3 regions of the Pseudomonas sp. HP_08 genome follow, and region 1 is predicted to be linked to each of the others. Evidence: predicted binding sites of a transcription regulator. Region 1 holds the regulator's gene; each other region holds the start of a gene.

Region 1 (8,021 bases):
ATCGCGGATGAGCTGGGCGGCTTCGAGGCGTTCAAGACCGCCTTCACCGATGCCGCTGTAAAGCGTTTCGGCAGCGGCTGGGCGTGGCTGAGCGTCACCTCGGAGAAAAAACTGGTGGTTGAGCACAGTGCCAACCAGGACAGCCCGCTGGAGAAAGGCAATACGCCGATCCTCGGTCTGGACGTCTGGGAGCACGCCTACTACCTCAAGTACCAGAACCGCCGTGCCGAATACATCGGTGCGTTCTACAACGTCATCAATTGGGATGAAGTTGCCAAGCGTTATGCCGCTGCGCTGGCCTGATCAACCAGGTGGATAATCCAGGGTATTTTATGCGTTCACCCATACGGTCAGCCCGCAGTGTGCGTATGTTTCGTCTGGCCTTTGGCAGTCTGTTGCTGCTGGCCGGCATGGTCTTGCTGGTGGCTCAGGCGCTGGCCTGGCTTGATCTGGAGCCTTGTGTGTTGCGGGCTCTGGAAGAAGGTGCGACCTGCGCCCTGGGGTTGGCTTCAAGCTGATCGTGTGCGCTACCCGCATTAAAAAAGGGGCTACCTGACAAACAGGGCCCCTTTTTTAGTGCCGGTCAATTCAGGTGGCGCGGTTACTCGCCCTCATCGAACTTGTTGTTGATCAACTCGACCAGGCCATCCAGTGCCTGTTCGGCGCTCTCGCCTTCGGTAGACAGATGAAGCTCGGTGCCTTTGCCGGCAGCGAGCATCATGACGGCCATGATGCTTTTACCGTCGACCAGGCTTTCCGGTGTGCGTCCGACCCGGATCTGGCAGGGAAACTTGCCGGCCACGCCGACAAACTTGGCGGCGGCCCGGGCGTGAAGGCCGAGTTTGTTGATGATGGTGATTTGACGAGCGGGCATCGCAGTTGAAATCCTTCAGCTGAGGTCGCGGTGGCGAACCTGAACGTTCTTGAGTGATTGTTGCAGGACCTTGCCCAGGCGCTCGGTCAGATAGACCGAACGGTGATGTCCGCCGGTGCAGCCGATGGCGATGGTCACGTAGGAGCGGTTGCTGGCGGCAAAGCGTGGCAGCCATTTGTTGAGGTATGTGAAGATGTCCTGAAACATTTCTTCGACGTCAGGCTGGGCTGCCAGGTATTCCATCACCACCGGATCAAGGCCCGAGTGGTCGCGCAGCTCGGGCTTCCAGTAAGGATTGGGCAGGCAACGGACATCGAAGACCAGGTCGGCATCCACCGGCATGCCGCGCTTGAAGCCGAACGACTCGATGAGAAAGGCGGTGCCGGGCTCCGGTCGGTTCAGCAGGCGCAACTTGATGGTGTCACGCAGCTGGTACAGGTTCAGGTGGGTCGTGTTGATCTTGAGGTCGGCCAGATCGATGATCGGCCCCAGCAGCAGGCTCTCGTCACGAATGGCTTCGGCCAGCGAGCGCTGCGCATTGCTGAGTGGGTGACGCCGCCGGGTTTCGGAGAAGCGCTTGAGCAAGGTGGCGTCGTCGGCGTCCAGGTACAACACATCGCACTGGATGTGCCGCGCGCGGACTTCGTCGAGCATTTGCGGGAATCGGGTCAGGTGGCTGGGCATGTTGCGTGCATCGATCGACACGGCCAGCAGCGGTTCTGCCTGCTCGCTATTGAGCAGGGCGCGCTCGGCCAGTTCCGGCAGCAGGCCGGCTGGCAGGTTGTCGACGCAATAGAAGCCGTTGTCTTCCAGAACGTCCAGCGCAGTGCTCTTGCCTGAGCCTGAGCGGCCACTGACGATGATCATGCGCATGCTCAACGGCCTTTGAGTTCTTCCAGTACGGACTGGTAAAGGTCTTCACTGCTTTGCGCGCTGCGCAGGCGTTCGCGCACATCGCTACGGTCAAGCATGCCGGCAATCTGGCTGAGCAGCTTCAGATGCTCGTCGGTGGCCGCTTGCGGTACCAGCAGAACGAACAGCAGGTCGACTGGCGCGCCATCGATGGCATCGAAATCGACCGGTTTCTCAAGGCTCAATACTGCGCTGATAGGCGACTGGCAGGCCTCGAGACGACAGTGGGGAATAGCGATACCGTTACCGAAGCCGGTCGAGCCGAGTTTTTCACGGTTCACGAGCTTTTCGAACACGTCTTGCGCGTCCAGCTCGGGCACTTCGCGGCCGATCAGATCGGCGATCTGCTCCAGCACGCGTTTTTTGCTGCCTCCCGGCACGTTCACGAGGGAACGGCCGGGGGTCAGTATGTTTTCAAGTTGAGTCATGGATTGGTTTGTTAGCGAGCGGTCGCACCCTTGAGGATGCTTTGCTGCTTTTCCTTGTGCTTGAGCAATTGTCTGTCGAGCTTGTCGGTGAGCAGGTCGATGGCCGCGTACATATCGTCATGTTCGGCGTTGGCAACGACCTCCCCACCATGAATATGCAGGGTGGCTTCGATTTTCTGCTTCAGTTTCTCGACCGTCATCGTGACCTGGACGTTGGTAATCTTGTCGAAATGCCCTTCAAGCTTCTTGAGTTTGAGCTCCACATACTCACGAAGGGGCTTGGTCACTTCCAGGTGATGTCCACTGATATTAACTTGCATACAGCTCTCTCCTTTGCCAGTGCATAAGAGGCAGGTCGGTGACCTGCCGCTGGAACGCTGTGGCCTGACACAGGCGGGCGGCGTGAGCTCTGGTGCGCTGCCCTGCAAGTGCCTCGTCCGCTACATCAGCCGCTTGCGCTCGCTGGATGGCGCTATCCCCAGGGATTCGCGGTACTTGGCGACTGTGCGACGGGCGACTTGAATGCCTTGTGCCTCCAGTAAACCAGCGATCTTGCTGTCGCTCAATGGCTTTTTCTGATTTTCCGCGGCGACCAGTTTCTTGATGATTGCGCGGATGGCCGTGGATGAGCATTCACCGCCTTCGGAGGTGCTGACGTGGCTGGAAAAGAAGTATTTCAGTTCGTATATGCCGCGCGGGGTGTGCATGAACTTCTGGGTGGTGACCCGCGAAATGGTCGATTCGTGCATGCCCACCGCTTCGGCGATGTCATGCAATACCAGAGGTTTCATGGCCTCGTCGCCATATTCGAGAAAACCGCGCTGATGCTCGACGATCTGGGTGGCAACCTTCATCAGGGTTTCATTGCGGCTTTGCAGGCTCTTGATGAACCAGCGCGCCTCTTGCAGCTGATTGCGCATGAAGGTGTTGTCGGCACTGGTGTCGGCGCGGCGCACAAAGCCTGCGTATTGCGGGTTGACCCGCAGGCGCGGCACCGCTTCCTGGTTCAGCTCGACCAGCCAGCGCTCGCTGTCCTTGCGCACGATGACGTCGGGCACGACATATTCCGGCTCGCTGGACTCGATCTGTGAGCCAGGGCGCGGGTTGAGGCTCTGGACCAGTTCGATGATCTGGCGCAGATCATCTTCCTTGAGCTTCATGCGCCGCATCAGCTGTGCGTAGTCGCGCCCGCCCAGCAGGTCGATATAGTCGGTGACCAGGCGCTGGGCTTCGCTCAGCCATGGTGTGCTGGCGTGCATCTGCCGCAGTTGCAGCAGCAGGCATTCGCTAAGGGAGCGGGCAGCGATGCCGGCAGGCTCGAATTGCTGGATGCGATGCAGTACGGCCTCGATCTCGTCGAGTTCGATGTCCAGTTCGGGATCGAAGGCTTCAAGCAGCTCTTCCAGCGACTCTTCCAGATAACCCTGGCTATTGATGCAGTCGATCAGGGTGACGGCGATGAGGCGATCGGTGTCGGACATCGGTGCCACATTGAGCTGCCACAGCAGGTGGCTTTGCAGGCTTTCGCCGGCAGAGGTGCGCGTGGTGAAGTCCCACTCGTCGTCGTCACTGCTTGGCAGGCTGCTGGCGCTGGTCTGGTAAATGTCTTCCCAGGCGGTATCGACGGGCAGCTCGTTGGGGATGCGCTCGTTCCATTCGCCGTCTTCAAGGTTGTCCACGGTGGGCGCGGATGATTCCTGATAGGTCGGTTCCTGGGTTTCGCGTTCGCTGTTGGGCTTGTTCTCGACATTGTCCGCCATAGGGTCGGAATTATCGAAGTCGTCGCCTTCTTCCTGGCGTTCAAGCATAGGGTTGGATTCCAGAGCCTCCTGGATCTCCTGTTGCAGGTCCAGGGTCGACAACTGGAGTAAGCGGATAGCCTGTTGCAGCTGCGGTGTCATCGTCAGCTGCTGGCCCATTCTCAAGACTAGCGATGGTTTCATGGCAGAGGCTCAACACCTTCATTCGCCGGCGCACGTGCGCCGTCCACTACAGGGCGCCTGAGCGCCGCCTTTTATAAGCAAGTTATATGCCTGAAATTGAAGCGCTTGCCTAGAGCGCCACGACAAATAATCCGCTGTCAACGGTCATTGTGATGGCTAGAGGCGGAACTCGTGGCCGAGGTAGACCTCTTTCACCAGCTGGTTAGCCAGAATGGTCTCTGAATCGCCTTCAGCGATCAGTTGCCCGTCGTTGACGATGTAGGCGGTTTCGCAGATATCCAGGGTTTCACGGACGTTGTGGTCAGTGATAAGCACGCCAATGCCCTTGGACTTCAGGTGATGAATGATCTGCTTGATGTCGCCGACCGAAATCGGGTCGACCCCGGCAAAGGGTTCGTCCAGCAAGATGAACTTCGGCGCAGTGGCCAGGGCGCGGGCAATTTCCACGCGGCGCCGTTCACCGCCGGACAGGCTCATGCCCAGGCTGTCGCGGATATGGGTGATATGGAATTCCTGCAAGAGGTTTTCCAGCTCTTTGCGGCGCGCGGCGCCGTCGAGCTCCTTGCGGGTTTCGAGGATGGCCATGATGTTGTCGGCCACGGTCAGCTTGCGAAAGATCGAGGCTTCCTGGGGCAGATAGCCGATGCCGGCGCGCGCGCGGCCGTGCATGGGCTGGTGGCTGACATCCAGGTCGTCGATCAGTACACGGCCTTGATCGGCCTGTACCAGGCCGACGATCATGTAGAAGCACGTGGTTTTGCCGGCACCGTTGGGGCCCAGCAAACCGACGATCTGGCCACTGTCGATGGACAGGCTGACATCGCGAACCACCTGGCGGTTCTTGTAACTCTTGGCCAGGTGCTGGGCTTTAAGCGTTGCCATTTACTCGGCCTTCTGCGGCTGTTCGGTTTTCTTTTTCGGCTGGATGACCATGTCGATCCGTGGCCGCGGTGTGGTCACCTGGCTGCCGGTGGCGCGACCCGCGCTGACGATCTGGCGCACGGTGTCGTAGACGATCTTCTCGCCTTCGGAGGTGTTGCCATCGTTGATCACCTTGGCCTTGTCGATCAGGACGATGCGATCTTGTGCCGCGTAGTACTGGATCGTGACCGCGTAGGCCTGAACGATAGGCTTGGTGGTCGAAGGCTTCTGCTCGTAATAGGCCAGGTTGCCGACCGAGGTGAAGACATCGACTTCGCCCTGGGCGTTACGCGTGATGGTCACGGTGTTGCCGGTGATCTTCATCGAGCCCTGGGTGATGATGACATTGCCCTTGTAGGTGGCAATGCCTTTCTTGTCATCGAGCTGCGCGTCGTCTGACTGGATATGAATCGGCTGGTCACGGTCTGTCGGCAGAGCCCAGGCGCTCGCGCTTCCCAGTACTGCGCCCAGGCCGAGCAAGAAAGGAAGAGTTTTAACGAGACTCATACTGTCCTCTTACGTTGGACAGCAGGTCCATCCTGCCGTCGTTCAAATACGCTTTCATCCCTTTGGCCGTAGTGACACCGCCGCCGGCGTCGATTCTAACGGCTTGCTCGGTCTGCGCATATTGCTTCTGTGGGAATACAGTCATTCGACTGCTGGTAATAATAGTCGAACGGTTCTTTTCATCGGTGCGCGCCACGCGAACATTGTCGATCAATTCGACCTGTTCGCCGCCGGGCGACACCTCGCCGCGGCTGCTCTGCACGTGCCACGGAAATGCCGTGCCGCGGTACATCTGCAGGTCCGGTCTGGTCAGCAGGCTGACGTCGGTGGCCTTGACGTGTTCGACCTTGTCGGCGGTCATTTCGTACTGCACCTTGCCGTCGGGCAGGTACTGAACGCTGCGGGCATTGATGGCGTAGTAGTCGATGGCCGTCTCGTCGGGCGTCACGGCGGGTTGCTCCATGAAGCTCTCGGGGCTGACGTTCCAGTAGCCAACGGCCGCCAGCAGGAAAGCCAGCACACCAAGTATCAGGAAAGTCCGAATCTTTTTGCTGAGCATGAGCGATTTCTACAAGTAGGCGGCGTTGGCCGCTTCAAGGTTGCCCTGGGCGTTCAGGATCAGCTCGCAGAACTCGCGCGCTGCGCCTTCGCCGCCCCGGGCGCTGGTCACGCCATGGGCGTGCTGGCGAACAAAGCTGGCCGCATTGGCGACGGCCATGCCCAGGCCAACGCGGCGAATGACCGGCAAGTCTGGCAGATCATCACCCAGATAGGCGACCTGTTCGTAACTCAGCTTCAATTCGCCGAGCAACTGGTCAAGCACCACCAGCTTGTCTTCACGGCCTTGAAACAGGTGGGCAATGCCCAGGTTTTTCGCGCGGCGCTCGACCAGTGGGGTCTTGCGTCCGCTGATGATCGCGGTGTCGACGCCCGAGGCAATCAGCATCTTGATGCCGTGGCCGTCGAGGGTATTGAAGGTCTTGAATTCGCTGCCGTCTTCCAGGAAATACAGGCGGCCATCGGTCAGCACGCCATCGACATCGAAGATTGCCAGCTTGATCTTGCTGGCGCGTTGCAGCAGTTCGTCGCTCATGGTCCGGTTCTCCATTACATGACTCCTGCGCGCAGGAGGTCTTGCAGGTTGAAAGCGCCTGTCGGGCGGTCTTCTTCGTCGACCACGACCAGTGCGCTGATCTTGTGGTCTTCCATGATTTTCAGTGCTTCGGCGGCCAGCATGTTGGCGTGGGCGGTCTTGCCATGCACGGTCATGACGTCGTCGATGATGATCTGACGAATGTCGAGCGGACGATCCAGGGTGCGGCGCAGGTCGCCGTCGGTGAAAACCCCGGCCAGTCTGCCGTCGTGTTCAAGAATGGCGGTCATGCCCAGGCCCTTGCGGGTCATTTCAAGCAGCGCATCGCGCAGTAGCGTACCGCGTTGCACCTTGGGCAGGGCATCGCCGCTGTGCATCACATGCTCGACCTTGAGCAGCAAGCGTCGGCCCAGGGCGCCGCCAGGGTGCGAAAAGGCGAAGTCTTCGGCGGTAAAGCCGCGGGCATCGAGCAGGGCGACTGCCAGAGCATCGCCCATCACCAGCGCGGCGGTGGTCGATGAGGTCGGGGCCAGGTTCAGCGGGCAGGCTTCCTGCTCGACACGGGCATTGAGATTGACATCGGCGGCCTTGGCCAGGGTCGACTCGGGGTTGCCGGTCAGGCTGATCATCTGGATGCCCAGGCGCTTGATCAGCGGCAGCAGGGTGACGATCTCGCTGGTGGTGCCGGAATTGGACAGGGCCAGGATCACATCGTCGCGGGTGATCATGCCCATGTCGCCGTGGCTGGCTTCGGCAGGATGCACGAAAAACGCCGTGGTGCCGGTGCTGGCCAGGGTGGCAGCGATCTTGCGGCCGATATGGCCGGACTTGCCCATGCCGACTACGACCACGCGGCCCTTGCTGGCCAGAATCAGTTCGCAGGCACGCACGAAGTCAGCGTCGATGTGCCCCAGCAGGCCGTCGATAGCTTCTATTTCAAGACGGATAGTGCGCTGTGCGGAATGAATCAGGTCGCTGGTTGGGCTCATGTCTGAAATCGGTCAGCCTGGGAAAAGCCAAGGATTATAGCCGTAATATCGCCTGCGCTCACGCTCTGATCGCAGCAGCAATGCTCAATTGGGCCCTTTCGGGAAACCGTAACGCCTTTCGGGGTGTCTGACCTGCATCGTAACAGCATGTGAACACGAGCATGAGGCGTCGGTTATGCGCTTGGGTGGCGTGATGCTGCGGTGGTATAGTTCGCGGCTTGTCGGCCCGACCCTACCGTCGTTGCCTCCCCACGCAGGGGCTGTGGGCAGGGTGAGGCCGTATCGCAAGGAGTTTAAATGAGTGCCGATGACGCGTATGCGGTCGAGTTGAAGGGCGTTACCTTCAAGCGCGGT
Region 2 (7,778 bases), on a different contig from region 1:
ATTAAACAGGTAACGCCCCATGATTAAGCTGATCACCTTCGACCTCGACGACACGCTGTGGGACAACGCACCGGCCATTCTTGGCGCCGAAACCCTGCTGCGCGACTGGCTGACCGAGCACGCGCCGCGCCTGGGGCCTGTTCCCGTGGAGCATCTGTGGGCCATCCGCACCCGGCTGATCAGTGAAGAACCGGGCCTCAAGCACCGCATCAGCAGCCTGCGCCGTCGCGTGCTGTTCCATGCCCTGGAGGATGCCGGCTACGATGGCGATGAGGCCCAGGACCTGGCCGACCGCAGCTTCGAGGCTTTTCTGCATGGGCGCCATCAGGTGCAAGTGTTCCCGGAGGTTCTGCCGACCCTGGAGATTCTCGCCAAGACCTACACGCTGGGGGTGATCACCAACGGCAATGCCGATGTGCGCCGCCTGGGCCTGGCCGACTATTTCAACTTCGCCCTGTGCGCCGAAGACCTGGGTATCGGCAAGCCCGACCCCACGCCCTTTCTTGAAGCCTTGAGCCGTGCCCGTTGCGAGCCCGCCCATGCGGTGCATATCGGCGATCATCCCGAAGATGACATCGCCGGGGCCCAGCGCGCCGGTCTGCGGGCCATCTGGTACAACCCGCAGGGCAAGGTCTGGGACGCCGACAACCGGCCTGACGCCGAGATCCATAACCTGTCGCAATTGCCCGAGGTGCTGGCCCGCTGGGCCTGATCGGCACACCGGCGCGCTGCCAGATCGCAGCCCGGATCGCAGCCAGAAAAAAGCCCGCAACAGCGGGCTTTTTCCTACACGTTCATGCAACCGTCAGATAGGACGGCTGCCGTACTTGTTGTCAGGCTTCTTGGGCGGATCGGCGACCACGTTGGCCTCCACTTCCTGTACCCGGCCGCCACGAGAGAGGAACTCTTCCATGGCGCGAGCCAGCGCATCGCGATCCTTTTGCTTGGCCTCGATACTGGGCAACTCATCAACCGAGACAGCGGCCTTGGACTTGCCCTTGGCAGGCGTTACCGCCGCTTCACCGTCATCGGAATCAGGGGCGTCATCTTCCGGAGCTGCACTAAGCTCCTCGCCCTCTTCTTCGCCTTCCAGATCGTCTACCAGATCATCGTTATCGTTGTCGTCGTCGCTCATGTTCAACCTCATGACTTGCGAAAGCAGAATTAGTTATAGCTCAGCCGCTCTGAAAATCGAGCCGCTTCAAGACACAGCAGCCGCTGAAACCAGCGGTTAATCCCATTCACCCTGAAGGGTGGCCAGGAGGCGGCGAGCACCCCCATGATCCCGATGCTCGCCGAGATAGACACCTTGCCATGTACCCAGCGCCAGACGACCGGCCGAGACCGGCAAAACCACCTGGCAGCCCAGCAGACTGGCCTTGAAGTGCGCCGGCAAGTCATCGGGACCTTCGTCGTTGTGTTCATGTCCGGCCACGCCCTGGGGCACCAGCCGGTTGAAAAAACGCTCGAAATCACGACGTACCGCCGGGTCGGCATTCTCGTTGACCGTCAACGAAGCCGAGGTGTGTTGCAGCCACAGGTGCAGCAACCCGATACGACAACCGGACAGCTCGGGCAGGCCTGTCACTATCTCATCGGTGACCAGATGAAACCCGCGGGGCCTGGCCCGCAGGGTTATTCCGGATTGCTGCCACATGGCGTTCTCCGCACGTTCGGCGCGCATTCTAACGCGCCTGAGAAAAAAGCAAAGCACCCGATAAAGCGCCTTTGTCCTGCGTCATGCCAGAGGCCGATGCAACGGCCGCCAGCACGCTATCAAACGAGTGCTATCACTCGCCGATGGTTATTCAATGACAGCGCAAATCTTGAGTTGATCCCTGAAAAACAGGCAAAAAAATGCCCGGAGAACCGGGCACTTTTTTTCGAAGCGCTTACAGGTTGTAGCCACGCTCGTTGTGTTGCGCCAGGTCCAGGCCAACGGCCTCTTCCTCTTCGTTGACGCGCAGGCCGATGACCACATCCAGAACTTTCAGGATGATGTAGGTCACGATGGCGGTGTACACAACGGTGAACGCCACGCCCTTGAACTGTACCCAGACCTGAGTACCGATGTCGGTCACGGTGCCGAAGCCGCCCAGAGCAGGGGCTGCGAAGACGCCAGTCAGGATTGCACCGACGATACCGCCGACGCCGTGTACGCCGAAGGCATCCAGCGAGTCGTCATAGCCCAGCTTGCGCTTGAGGCTGGTGGCGCAGAAGAAGCAGACCACGCCCGATACCAGACCGATGACCAGCGCGCCCATCGGGCCTGCTGTACCGGCAGCCGGAGTGATGGCAACCAGGCCGGCAACCACACCCGAGGCGATGCCCAGTGCGCTTGGTTTGCCGTGGGTCAGCCACTCGGCGAACATCCAGCCCAGCGCAGCAGCGGCGGTTGCGATCTGGGTGACCAGCATCGCCATGCCGGCGGTGCCGTTGGCGGCCGCAGCAGAACCTGCGTTGAAGCCGAACCAGCCGATCCAGAGCATGGCCGCGCCGATCAGGGTGTAACCCAGGTTGTGCGGGGCCATCGGGGTGGTCGGGTAGCCTTTACGCTTGCCCAGCACCAGGCACGCCACCAGGCCTGCAACACCTGCGTTGATGTGCACCACGGTGCCGCCCGCGAAGTCCAGTACGCCCCAGTCCCACAGCAGGCCGCCGACACCGCCCCAGACCATGTGGGCAATCGGTGCGTAGACCAGGGTGAACCAGATGGCCATGAAGATCAGCATGGCGGAGAATTTCATGCGCTCGGCGAACGCACCGACGATCAGCGCCGGCGTAATGATCGCGAAGGTCATCTGGAAGGTGATGAACACAGCTTCCGGGAACAGTGCCGCAGCACCGGTCAGGCTCGAAGGTGTAACACCTGCCAGGAAGGCTTTCTGGAAGCCGCCGACGAAGGAGCTGAAGTTGACCACGCCCTCTTCCATGCCGGTGGCATCGAACGCCAGGCTGTAGCCGTAAACCACCCACAGGATGCTGATCAGGCCGGTGATTGCAAAGCATTGCATCATCACCGACAGGATGTTCTTGGAGCGGACCATGCCGCCGTAGAACAGCGCCAGGCCAGGAATAGTCATGAATAGAACCAGTGCGGTGGCCGTCAACATCCATGCAGTATCGCCGGAGTTCAGCACAGGTTCTGCAGCAGGTTCAGCCGCCAGGGCCAGACCAGGTAAAGCGAGGGACAACAGGGCTCCTAGCCCTGCGAATTGACGCAGAGTCATATTGTTTCTCCTGGGGCGTTGGGTTTGACGGCTTAGATAGCGTCGGTATCGGTTTCGCCGGTACGGATGCGGATAGCCTGTTCCAGATTGACTACGAAAATCTTGCCATCGCCGATCTTGCCGGTGTTGGCAGCCTTGGTGATTGCTTCGATGACCCGATCCAGATCCTTGTCATCGATGGCGACGTCAATCTTCACTTTAGGAAGAAAGTCGACTACGTATTCAGCACCGCGATACAGCTCAGTGTGACCCTTCTGACGCCCGAAGCCTTTGACTTCCGTGACAGTGATGCCCTGCACGCCGATCTCGGACAACGATTCGCGCACGTCATCCAACTTGAACGGCTTGATGATTGCAGTGACTAGTTTCATGAAACTTTCTCCCGAATTGGTGGACTTGCCCCAGGAAAACAAACCCGTCTCAAGTCTAAGCGCAGTGTCTGGCTTTGTAACGTATCGCGCGCCTCATTCAGACGCCGACCGAGTTCAGATAACTGTATCTGGCGAAATACTTTCCTGCTCCGCCTGCCGCACTGCCTTCGTCACAGCGACTGCATCAGTGCATGGGTCACAAGGGTCTAAGCAGAAAGCTTGCCAGCTCGGTAATTTTCATTGAAATCAAGCCATTGCTCGGCGCCTGCGGCATTCAGGCCGAATTCGGGCGCGCGGGACGCACAATAACAGTGCATGCGTGCACGCCTGCATGCGCGATAAGTGTGCGTGAAACCAGAGAAAAAACGCACCGTGCTACACTGCCGCGCATCAGATACCGGGAAACCATCATGCTTGCCCCCAAAGCCCTCCTCGATGCCCTGAGCGATCACGCCTCGCGCCTGTTCAGCGGCGATACCCCGCTGCCACGCGGTGAGTTCGAAGCACAATTCAAGATTTTGCTGCAAAGCGCCTTCAGCAAGCTCGATCTGGTCAGTCGTGAAGAGTTCGACAGCCAGATGGCCGTGCTCGCCCGCACGCGCGCTCGTCTGGAAGCGCTGGAAGCAAAAGTCGCCGCGTTGGAAAATAGCCATCCTTCCGGCTTGCAGGACTAAGCCCGGCGTCCCCCAACGACAGGGCATTTTGTTTATCGATAATGGGTATTGTGCCAGGACCCCTGCAATTGGAGGTCTTTTACCTGACATTTTCGTCTAAAATGCCCGGCTGAATCGTTCAGGTCACACCGCATCTGCCTTTTTGGGCAGACAGGTCGCTGCCGGGCCAGCCCGGTCCGGCACTGTGATATCCACCGATTTGTGATCCGACTGATGGGTGTGAGTAAAAAGGCTTGCCCCTGGCGCCACGACGCCAGACGAGCCTGAGCACAAAAGTGTCATCGAAGTCGCTGAAGCCAACAACTAATAAGAGATCAGCACGGGAGGGACATAATAATGAGGTCGATCTTTTTCGATCTGGTGAGTCGCCTCTCCAGCCTTACTGAAGAGCAGCCCTGGAAAACGCGGTAGTCAATGCCCGTCTCCAGGCCGGTCGCAGTCAAGAATGGCAGGAGGGATGGCGTTAATCCTAGGAATTACAACATGCTTAATAAAGTGAACAAGGCCTTGCTGGGCTTGGCGCTGACAGTGGGTTTCATGCCTGTCCATGCCGCTGAAGCCAAAAAAGTTGATGTACTGCTTATCGGCGGCGGCATCATGAGTTCAACCCTGGGTGTCTGGCTCAACGAGCTGGAGCCAAGCTGGTCGATCGAAATGGTCGAGCGTCTGGACGCTGTGGCCGAAGAGAGCTCCAACGGCTGGAACAACGCCGGTACCGGTCACTCGGCCCTCGCCGAACTGAACTACACCCCGGAAGGCAAAGACGGCAAGATCGACATCTCCAAGGCGATCGAGATCAACGAGTCGTTCCAGATCTCCCGTCAGTTCTGGGCCTGGCAGGTCAAGAACGGCGTGCTCAAAGACCCGCGTTCGTTCATCAACTACACACCGCACATGAGCTTCGTGTGGGGCGACGAGAACATTCAGTTCCTGCAAAAACGCTATGAGGCGCTCAAGGCCAGCCCTCTGTTCAGCGGCATGCAGTACTCCGAAGACCCGGCGCAGATCAAACAGTGGGTTCCACTGATGATGGACGGCCGTGATCCGAAGCAGAAGATCGCCGCCACCTGGAGCCCTATCGGCACCGACATGAACTTCGGCGAGATCACCCGCCAGTTCGTCGGCCATCTCAAGACCAAAGAGCAGTTCGACCTCAAGCTGTCCAGCGAAGTCGAAGAGATCAAGCGCAACGCCGACGGCGGCTGGCGCGTGACCTACAAGAACCTCAAGGACGGCACCGAAACCTCCACCGACGCCAAGTTCGTGTTCATCGGCGCTGGCGGCGGTGCCCTGCACCTGCTGCAAGCCTCGGGCATTCCTGAAGCCAAGGAATACGCAGGCTTCCCGGTGGGTGGTTCTTTCCTGGTGACCGATAACCCGGCGATTGCCGATGCTCACCTGGCCAAGGCCTACGGCAAGGCTTCGGTTGGCGCGCCACCGATGTCGGTTCCGCACCTGGACACCCGCGTGCTCGACGGCAAGCGCGTCATTCTGTTTGGCCCGTTCGCGACCTTCTCGACCAAGTTCCTGAAGAACGGTTCGTACTTCGACCTGCTGACCAGCACCAACACACACAACGTGTGGCCAATGACCCGTGTCGGCGTGCGTGAATACCCGCTGATCGAATACCTCGCCGGTCAAGTCATGCTGGACGACGACGATCGTCTGGAAGCCCTGCGCGAGTACTTCCCGAACGCCAAGAAAGAAGACTGGCGTCTGTGGCAAGCCGGCCAGCGCGTGCAGATCATCAAGCGTGACGAAGACAAGGGCGGCGTGCTGAAACTGGGCACCGAGATCGTTGCTTCCAAGGACGGCAGCATCGCCGGCCTGCTGGGCGCATCCCCAGGCGCTTCGACCGCTGCACCGATCATGCTGAGCGTTCTGGAAAAGGTCTTCAAAGACAAGGTTGCCACGCCAGCCTGGCAGGAAAAGCTGCACCAGATCGTGCCTAGCTACGGCACCAAGCTGAACGACAGCCCTGAAGCTGTCGCCAAAGAGTGGGCCTACACCGCCGAGATCCTGCAACTGCCAACGCCGCCAGCCGTCAACGGCTCGGCTGCTCCAGCAGTCGCACCGGCAGCTCCGGCGACTCCGGCCAAGCCACGTGAGAGCAATGCAGCGACCGATATGGCGCTGTAAGCAGTCGCGGTAGCTACAAGACCGAACCCCGCCAGGCACTGCCTGGCGGGGTTTTCTTTTGCTGCTGACTTTACAAGGGCCACCTCACGTCATTCCACAACTTGCGAAATAACAGCCTGGTGGATCAAGCCTTCGCGCTGCGACCCGGATAGCCCGCCAAAAAACAGTCAAAAAAGTCCGCTATTAACGAATGGCTTATAAAGAAATTTAACCATTTAAAAGTTATAGGATTTTTCGTTGGAGCAGCCGTAAAAAAACCGCCACAAAGTGCAGCGCCCCTAGCCTTTCGTACAACATCAGGTGGTCCTGCATGGCCCGCCGTTCGGCGCGTAGAGGGCTGGCCGAGTAGTCCGGGACACGGTGTAAAAATAATCTTTATCGCGGCTCAATTAGTTGTACGACAACAATTCAAAAGCCATGTTACTATCCCGCCCGCAGCGGACGTTATTCGCTGCACAAGTGATAAGGACGTCCGCTCGAGAACGCGCAGTCATGTGTGCGTTAAAAAAACTCAAGTTAATCAAGGATCTGATTATTCATGACTAAACCTTCAATTTTTACTGCCAACAAACTGGCGAGTGCTGTAGTTGCTTCTTTGCTGTTCGCAAGCTTTGGTGCACAGGCCGATATCGCACTGGATGTCGCTACAACCGGCTGGGCCACCCAGAACGGCGGTACCAAAGGTGGCTCCAAAGCCGCTGCAAATAATATCTACACCGTTAAAAACGCTGCCGAGTTGAAAACAGCGCTGAAAGCGTCTGTCGGCACTAACGGGCGCATCATCAAGATCAGCGGCGTCATTGATGTCAGCGAAGGCAAGGCTTACACCAAGACCGCCGACATGAAGGCCCGCGGTCGCCTGGACATTCCTGGCAAGACCACCATTGTGGGCATCACCAGCAATGCCGAAATTCGCGAAGGTTTCTTTTACGCCAAAGAAAACGACGTGATCATCCGCAATCTCACCATCGAAAACCCGTGGGACCCTGAGCCGATCTGGGACGCGAACGATGGCAGCGCGGGCAACTGGAACTCCGAGTACGACGGCCTGACCATCGAGGGCGCCAACAACGTGTGGGTCGACCATGTCACCTTCACCGATGGCCGTCGCACCGATGACCAGAACGGCACCGCCAATGGCCGTCCCAAGCAGCATCACGACGGTGCGCTGGACGTCAAGAATGGCGCCAACTACGTCACCATCTCGTACACGGCATTCAAGTCCCACGAGAAGAACAACCTTATCGGCTCCAGCGACAGCCGTACCACCGATGACGGCAAGCTGAAGGTCACGATCCACAACTCGCTGTTCGAAAATATTTCTGCCCGTGCCCCGCGCGTGCGCTTCGGCCAGGTGCATCTGT
Region 3 (7,778 bases), on a different contig from region 1:
AGCAGGATCGTGCGTGGCGTGGCAAACATTCGTGGCGGCACGATCCCGATTCTGGATCTGGCCATGGCCACCGGTTCCTCCGGGATGATTGCGCTGGAAAATACCTTCGTCATCATCACTGAGTACAACACCAAGGTTCAGGGTTTTCTGGTGCATTCGGTCGAACGCATCGTCAACATGAACTGGGAAGAGATCCATCCGCCACCCAAGGGTACCGGCCGCGATCACTACCTGACCGCGGTGACCCGGGTTGACAATCAGTTGGTGGAAATCATCGACGTCGAGAAGATCCTGGCTGAAGTGGCGCCGATTGCCGAGGCTGTATCGGTCGGCGTGGTGGATGAAGAAACCCATCACAAGGCGGTTTCGTTGCGGGTGTTGACCGTCGACGACTCGTCGGTGGCGCGTAAGCAGGTCAGTCGTTGCCTGGAAACGGTCGGCGTTGAAGTGGTTGCTCTCAATGATGGTCGTCAGGCGCTGGATTACCTGCTGGCGATGATCGCCGAGGGTAAAAAGCCCGAGGAGGAATTCCTCATGATGATCTCCGACATTGAAATGCCGGAGATGGATGGCTATACCTTGACGGCAGCCATACGCAATGACCCGCGTATGAACAAGATGCACATCACCTTGCATACCTCGTTGTCGGGGGTGTTCAACCAGGCGATGGTCAAGAAGGTCGGTGCCGACGATTTCCTCGCGAAATTCCGGCCTGACGATCTGGCAGCGCGCGTCGTTGCGCGGATCAAGGCGGCAGACCACAGCTAGGGTAATCACCCTGCACGTTCACATGATTTGAGAGGCGGTACCTTTGTCTACGGGTAATTTGGATTTTGAACAGTTCCGGGTCTTTCTGGAAAAAGCCTGTGGCATCCTGCTGGGTGAAAACAAGCAGTATCTGGTGTCCAGCCGCCTCAACAAGCTGATGGAACAGCAGGGCATCAAGAGCCTGGGCGAGTTGGTGTCACGTATTCAATCCCAGCCGCGCAGTGGTTTGCGCGAGCAGGTGGTCGATGCGATGACCACCAACGAAACCTTGTGGTTTCGCGATACCTATCCCTTCGAGGTGCTGAAAAACAAGGTGCTGCCCGAGCAGATCAAGGCCAGCCCAGGTCAGCGCCTGCGCATCTGGTCGGCGGCCTGTTCGTCCGGCCAGGAACCGTACTCGCTGTCGATGTCGATCGATGAGTTCGAGCGCAGCAACCCCGGGCAACTCAAGACCGGGGTGCAGATTGTTGCCACGGATTTGTCGAGCCTGATGCTCAACAACTGCAAGACCGGCGAGTACGACAGCCTGGCCATCGGCCGCGGCCTGTCGCCGGAGCGCTTGCAGCGCTATTTCGACACCAAGGCACCGGGTCGCTGGGCCGTGAAGGCGCCGATCAAGAGCCGTGTCGAGTTTCGCTCGTTCAACCTGCTCGACAGCTACGCGAGCCTGGGCAAGTTCGACATCGTGTTTTGCCGCAACGTGTTGATCTACTTCTCCGCCGAGGTGAAGAAAGACATCCTGCTGCGCATTCACAGCGTGCTCAAGCCCGGCGGTTACCTGTTTCTGGGGGCTTCGGAGGCGCTCAACGGTTTGCCGGATCATTACCAGATGGTCCAGTGCAGTCCGGGAATCATCTATAAGGCCAAGTAAACCTCTTGTGGAGCGCGCTTGCCGGAATGCCGGGCCACCATGACCGGGTGCGCTAGCGCCCGCAAAATTGATGAGTCGGCGAAAATTTACGACTGCTAACGCAGTCGGTCGCGGGCAGGCGCGCTCCTACAAGTCTGGCAAAAAAACGACACTCCTCTTGCCGCCGCTGCTCCTTCAGCGGAAATCCCTTGCCGCTTTTCTGGCATCCCTGCCGCACTCGCCCGGCAAAACCCCTGCAAACATTGGCTTCCAAAACATGGCATGCCGATTGCTTTGTCTGTGATACGTACATCAGGTCAACCGGTAAAGGTTTCCCGACATGAGCATCAACTTCGATAAAGCACTGGGTATCCATGAAAAGGCCTTGAACTTCCGGGCTCAGCGGGCAGAGGTGTTGGCCAATAACATCTCCAACGCCGATACCCCGGGCTACAAGGCGCGCGACCTGGATTTCTCTGCGGTGCTGGCCGCCGAGACCGAAAAGGTCAATAGCAAGGGCCAGTTCGCCATGAACACCACCAACGGTCGTCATATCGAAGCTCAGGCCGCCGGCAGCGACACCGAGGGCGTGCTGTTGTATCGCACCCCGTCGGCACCTTCGCTGGACCAGAACACCGTCGACTCGCAAGTGGAGCAGGCCAGTTACGCCCAGAACTCCATGTCTTTCCAGGCCAGCTTCACGCTGCTCAATAGCAAGTTCAAAGGGCTGGTAGCAGCCCTGCGCGGAGAGTGATTCATGTCGCTATCGAATGTCTTCAACATTGCCGGCAGCGCCATGAGTGCCCAGACCACGCGTCTGAACACCACTGCCAGTAACATTGCCAACGCTGAAACCGTGTCCTCGAGCATGGACCAGACCTATCGCGCCCGTCATCCGGTGTTCGCCACCGTCCTTGAAGGTCAGCAGTCGATCGGTGGCGGTTCGTTGTTCCAGGACCAGGGTCAGGCCGGGCAGGGCGTACAGGTCTCGGGCATCATCGAGGACACCTCCAACCTCGAAGCCCGTTACGAGCCCAATCATCCTTCTGCCGATGGCAACGGGTATGTCTATTACCCCAACGTCAATGTCGTGGAAGAAATGGCTGACATGATCTCTGCCAGTCGGTCGTTCCAGACCAACGTCGAAATCATGAACACCGCCAAGACCATGATGCAGAAGGTTCTGACCCTGGGTCAGTAATGAGGGCGTGAACCATGGCTGTTGAAAACGATGTATCGGCGAACTTTGTCAATTCGCTGCAAAACCCGACCAAGACCAAGACTGACGACGGCACCAGCGCGCTGGGCAAGGACGCGTTCCTGCAGCTGCTCGTCACCCAGATGAAGAACCAGAACCCTCTGGACCCTCAGGACAATACCCAGTTCGTGGCCCAGCTGGCGCAGTTCAGCAGCCTTGAAAGCATGCAGAACCTGACCAGCACGGTTGATTCGATTGCCACCATCTACAAGTCGTCGCAGGCCTTGCAGGCCTCTTCGCTGGTGGGGCGTTCGGTGATCGTCGATACCAGCAGCGTGTATGTCGATGCAGGCAAGGGCCTGACCGGTTCGATTGTTGTGCCGGCGACCACCACCAGCACGACCCTGAGTGTCTACGATGCCAACGGCACGCTGGCCGACACCGTCGACCTGGGCGGCCTGAGTGCCGGCACCCAGAGCTTTACCTGGGACGGCATCAAGGAAGACGGCACGGCGGCGGCTGCTGGCACCTACACCTTCAAGGTCAATGGTTCGATCAGCGGCACCAATACAGCGCTCGGCACTTACCTGCCGGCCACAGTCAACAGCGTGACCACAGCCACCACTGGCGGCGACATGACCCTGAATCTGGCAGGTGGCAGCAGCATCGCCCTGTCCAAAGTACAGACCATCGGATTGTAAGAGCCGGGCAGACGGCGAGGAGTTGTAAATGTCTTTCAATATCGGCCTTAGTGGTCTCTTTGCAGCCAACAAGAATCTCGACGTCACCGGCAACAACATTGCCAACGTCGCTACCACTGGTTTCAAGTCGTCGCGTGTCGAATTCCGCGACCAGTATGCCCAGTCGATCCGCGCCACCTCCGGCGGCGCCAGCGCCGGCACCGGCGTGGCCGTCGGTGCCGTTTCGCAACAGTTCACCCAAGGCAGCATGTCGACCGGTACCGGCAACAGCCTGGACATGGCAATCAATGGCAGCGGCTTCTTCATGCTGACCGACAACGGCGAGAAGGTGTATACCCGCGCCGGCGCGTTCCATACCGACCGTGAAGGCTACATCGTCAACAGTGAAGGCATGAACCTGCAAGGCTACAACGTTGATGCCAACGGTAGCCTGGCAGTCGGCACCCTGAGCGACATGCGTATCGACACCTCCAACCTGGTGCCTTCCACTACGTCGCAGATCACCAATACGGCGAACCTGAATTCCTCGACGACCGTGCCTACGTTGACGACTTTCGACGCGACCGACACCAAATCGTACAACTTCAAGTACGACACCCCGATCTATGACAGCCAGGGCAATGAGCACAAGCTGGAAAACTACTTCGTCAAGACCGGCGTCAACACCTGGTCCATGCACAGCCTGATCGATGGTCGCAGTATCAACGACCCGACCACGGCTACGGCGACTGAAACCCAGCTGACCTTCGATTCCAGCGGCAACCTGATCACCTCGGGCACCGGTGCTCCGGTGACCTCAGGCGCTGTGACCCTCAATGCCGACGGCACGTTGCAGGTCAATGGCTGGGTTCCTGGCGCACAGACCGGTACCGGCACCGCTGCGGCCTGGGCTGCCAACGGCGCCGCAGGTTCCGCCACCGGCATGAAGCTGGACATGACCGGCGTGAAACAGACTGCGGCGGCTTCCGGCCTGATCAGCCAGACCCAGAACGGTTATGCCACCGGTCAAGTCAGCTCGTTGAGCGTCGACCCGAGCGGCAGCCTGTTCGCCACCTACACCAATGGCCAGTCGAAAGTCATCGGCCAATTGTCGCTGACCAACTTTGCCAACGTGCAGGGCCTGGAATCGACAGGCGGCACCAACTGGCGCGAAACCTACGCGTCGGGTGTGCCGGTCACGGGCGCACCGCAAACCGGTACCTTGGGTAATATCACCGGTCAGGCACTGGAAGAGTCCAACGTCGACCTGACCTCGGAACTGGTTGAGCTGATCAAGGCGCAAAGCAACTATCAGGCGAACGCCAAGACCATTTCGACCCAGAGCACCATCCTGCAGACCACCATCCAGATGTAATGTCTGTTTGATGAACCTGAAAAAGCCCCTGTTTACAGGGGCTTTTTCATGCGCGGTCATAAAAGAATGTGACGCTGTCCTGCTATTGAAAGGCTCAGGACCGTTCCTACTGTTAACTGTGGAAATTCCCACTTTCGTTGCTGCGAGACTTCAAGTCTCTTAATCAACGGCCGCGCCAGGCGGCTCAGGAGTTTCCATGACATTCAATGTTGCCATGAGTGGGCTGCGCGCGGCCCATAAACGCCTTGAGGTGGCCGGTAATAATATCGCCAATGTTGGCACGGTCGGCTTCAAGTCTTCGCGGGCCGAGTTCTCGGCCTTGTATTCGGCGGCGCAATTGGGCGGTGGCGGTAATACCGCAGGTGATGGTGTTCGCCTGGCCAATATCGCGCAGAACTTCAACTCCGGTGTTGCGATGACCAGTGCCGGCGCGCCGCTGGATATGCGCATTCAGGGCAATGGTTTTTTTGTGGTCAGCGAACAGGGCTCACTGGCTTATACCCGTGCCGGCGCCTTTCACAAGGATGCCGGAGACTTTATCGTCGACAGTGATGGCAATCGCTTGCAGGGCTATGGCGCGGATGCTCAAGGCGCCATCGTCAATGGCGTGCGCAGCGACCTGAAGATCGACACGTCGATCATGCAGCCCACGCCCAGCAGCGCGCTCAGGCAGACCATGAATCTGGGTGCGGGTATGCCTTCGCTGGCGGCGCTGCGGGCATTCGATGCCGATGACCCGAGTACCTACACCCGCGTCGTGACCCGTACGATTCGGGATCAGGGCGCCGCTGCGCAGGCGCCGGCCGATCATGAGCTCAAGCAGTATTTCGTCAAGACCGACGCCGATCGCTGGGATGTGTACGTCACTGTTGATGGCCGCAATCCGCTGGACCCGACCGCCAGTGCGCCGTTGCAATGGGCGGTGCGCCGGCACAGTGACGGCAGTGCGGTATTGGCCGGCGGCAATCAGCAGGTCAGCAAGGTGTCCGACACTGAATTTGCCCTCAGTCAGTGGAAGCCGGGCGTGCAGGTCAATGGGCAATGGGTTGCCAGCCCGGCCGGCAACGGCGGCAAAGTCGCCTTGCCGCTGCTCGATGGTGCGCAGAGTCTGATCGATGCGGCTGATCCGCTGATGGAGCGCCCGCTGCCGGCGTTTCGGCCCACCGAGGTCGGGGCCTACAGCAAGATGTTCTCCAGCGCGATCCACGATTCGCTGGGCAATGTTCATGACCTGCGCCAGTACTTCGTCAAGGACGGTACCAACAGCTGGAAAATGCACGTACTGGTCAATGACCGTAACCCGATCGACCCGCAAAGTACCGAGCCGTTGACCGCCAGCCTGTTGTTCGATGGCAATGGCACGCTGAGCAGTGTGACCGGCAGTCCGGGACTGGAGCTTGATGGCGATTCACTGGTGGTGCACGGCTGGCTGCCGGCCTGGCAGCCGCGCCGCAACGATACGCTGTGGGCACCCAATGGTGCGACGGCGCACCCTGACGGCCTGCGTATCCAGATTGACCGTTTGAGCCAGCACAACGCCGACACCGCGCGCAGTTCAGGGCATGTCGACGGGCATGCGCCGGGCAGCCTGACGGGGATCAGTGTCGGGCGCGATGGCGTGTTGCAGGCCTCATTCAGTAATGGCCTGTACCGCTCGATCGGGCAGGTGATGCTGGCGCGTTTCAGTAATGAACAAGGTTTGACGCCGCAAAGCGAAACCCGCTGGCGCCAGACCCATGCCTCCGGCATCGCCGATTACCAGGCGCCAGGGCAGGGAGGTGTAGGGAGTCTTGTGGCGCAATCGCTGGAAGCTTCGAATGTCGACCTGACCTCTGAACTGGTGGAGCTGGTCCAGGCGCAGTCGGCGTTTCAGGGCAATTCCAAGGTGATTGCGACCGAGGCGACGCTGTTGCAAACACTGATTCAGTCGACGTGATGCGCAGGCAGTCAGATCGAGCAGTCGGCCTTGACGTAAAAGCCGTTCAAGCGTGTCCAGCCGTGTCCCGGGCTGGTCTGGGCGCAGACCACGCGGTCGCTGCCTTGCCATTTGTAATAGCGCGCAGGTGCCGCCTGGGCGAGCAGGGCGCAACTGATCAGGCTGGTGGCCAGCAGGCCGGTTACAACGTGGCGCCAACGAGTGTGAGTTCGCATGCTGGCCTCCGGTGGTCAGGCAAGTGCCATCACGATAAACGCCCGCATGGCATTCTCCAAGCACCGCCGGGTAAGTTTTTTTGGCGCTAGGCGGCAGTTCGTCGCCGCTTTGCCGCACACATGGCAACGGTACCCGCCGGCCGGAGCCTGTCATTGCTGGCGAATGGCTGCTTTGTATCGGTTTTGAAAAACTGGTCCGAAAATTGCTCAGGGATTGGCAGAACAGCTACAGGCGGCAAACGTCTGTCAGAGGAGGAAGACTGTGGACAAGTTGCTTTACGTGGCGATGACCGGTGCTTCGGAAAACGCCGTTGCGCAAAAGGCGCGTGCCAACAACCTGGCAAACGTATCGACCAATGGTTTCTTGCGCGATTTCGAGCAGGCCCGTTCGATGCCGGTGTTTGGCGAGGCGCTGCCTTCGCGGGCGTATGCCTTGACCGAGCGTCCCGGCACCGACTTTTCCAGCGGCACCCTGATCGAGACCGGGCGCGACCTGGATATCTCGGTCAATGGCGATGGCTTTATTGCCGTGCAAACCGCTGACGGTGGCGAAGCCTATACCCGCACCTCGGGCATGAACATCGACGCACTGGGTATCCTGCGCGATGCCAACGGCTTGCCGGTCATGGGCAACGGTGGCCCGATTGCCGTGCCGCCTCAGCAACAGATCGAAATCGGCTCTGACGGCACCATCAGTGTCCGTGCCCTGGGTGAAAGCCCGCAGGTGATGGCGCAGATCGATCGCATCAAGCTGGT

Evidence for each region. The regulator sigma-54, encoded in region 1, starts transcription at its own class of promoters, with help from an activator protein. The targets are predictions, from matches to a motif close to ANTGGCATNNANNTTGCTNT.
Region 2: a site for sigma-54 is predicted at 3,809-3,828, ahead of glnK (P-II family nitrogen regulator). Genes of this name have one in related genera too.
Region 3: a site for sigma-54 is predicted at 1,895-1,914, ahead of flgB (flagellar basal body rod protein FlgB). Genes of this name have one in related genera too.

Annotation. Positions count from the first base shown of each region.
Region 1 is NZ_JBTOQC010000001.1:329,754-337,774, reverse strand. It holds gene ACYAS9_RS01635 (superoxide dismutase) at 1-303, shown strand, start outside; partial or broken gene ACYAS9_RS01630 (ZIP family metal transporter) at 333-509, shown strand; gene ACYAS9_RS01625 (HPr family phosphocarrier protein) at 602-874, opposite strand; gene rapZ (RNase adapter RapZ) at 890-1,747, opposite strand; gene ptsN (PTS IIA-like nitrogen regulatory protein PtsN) at 1,750-2,214, opposite strand; gene hpf (ribosome hibernation-promoting factor, HPF/YfiA family) at 2,226-2,534, opposite strand; gene ACYAS9_RS01605 (RNA polymerase factor sigma-54) at 2,655-4,157, opposite strand; gene lptB (LPS export ABC transporter ATP-binding protein) at 4,314-5,039, opposite strand; gene lptA (lipopolysaccharide transport periplasmic protein LptA) at 5,040-5,585, opposite strand; gene lptC (LPS export ABC transporter periplasmic protein LptC) at 5,572-6,144, opposite strand; gene kdsC (3-deoxy-manno-octulosonate-8-phosphatase KdsC) at 6,154-6,678, opposite strand; gene ACYAS9_RS01580 (KpsF/GutQ family sugar-phosphate isomerase) at 6,693-7,667, opposite strand; gene ACYAS9_RS01575 (ATP-binding cassette domain-containing protein) at 7,965-8,021, shown strand, end outside.
Region 2 is NZ_JBTOQC010000014.1:89,319-97,096, forward strand. It holds gene xerC (tyrosine recombinase XerC) at 1-5, shown strand, start outside; gene ACYAS9_RS15135 (HAD family hydrolase) at 20-712, shown strand; gene sutA (transcriptional regulator SutA) at 806-1,135, opposite strand; gene ACYAS9_RS15145 (secondary thiamine-phosphate synthase enzyme YjbQ) at 1,232-1,657, opposite strand; gene ACYAS9_RS15150 (ammonium transporter) at 1,893-3,230, opposite strand; gene glnK (P-II family nitrogen regulator) at 3,263-3,601, opposite strand; gene ACYAS9_RS15160 (accessory factor UbiK family protein) at 4,012-4,275, shown strand; gene mqo (malate dehydrogenase (quinone)) at 4,759-6,414, shown strand; gene ACYAS9_RS15170 (pectate lyase family protein) at 6,953-7,778, shown strand, end outside.
Region 3 is NZ_JBTOQC010000004.1:94,465-102,242, forward strand. It holds gene ACYAS9_RS05490 (chemotaxis protein CheV) at 1-768, shown strand, start outside; gene cheR (protein-glutamate O-methyltransferase CheR) at 812-1,639, shown strand; gene flgB (flagellar basal body rod protein FlgB) at 1,959-2,372, shown strand; gene flgC (flagellar basal body rod protein FlgC) at 2,376-2,819, shown strand; gene ACYAS9_RS05510 (flagellar hook assembly protein FlgD) at 2,834-3,517, shown strand; gene flgE (flagellar hook protein FlgE) at 3,546-4,871, shown strand; gene ACYAS9_RS05520 (flagellar hook protein FlgE) at 5,068-6,807, shown strand; gene ACYAS9_RS05525 (hypothetical protein) at 6,819-7,022, opposite strand; gene ACYAS9_RS05530 (flagellar basal body rod protein FlgF) at 7,285-7,778, shown strand, end outside.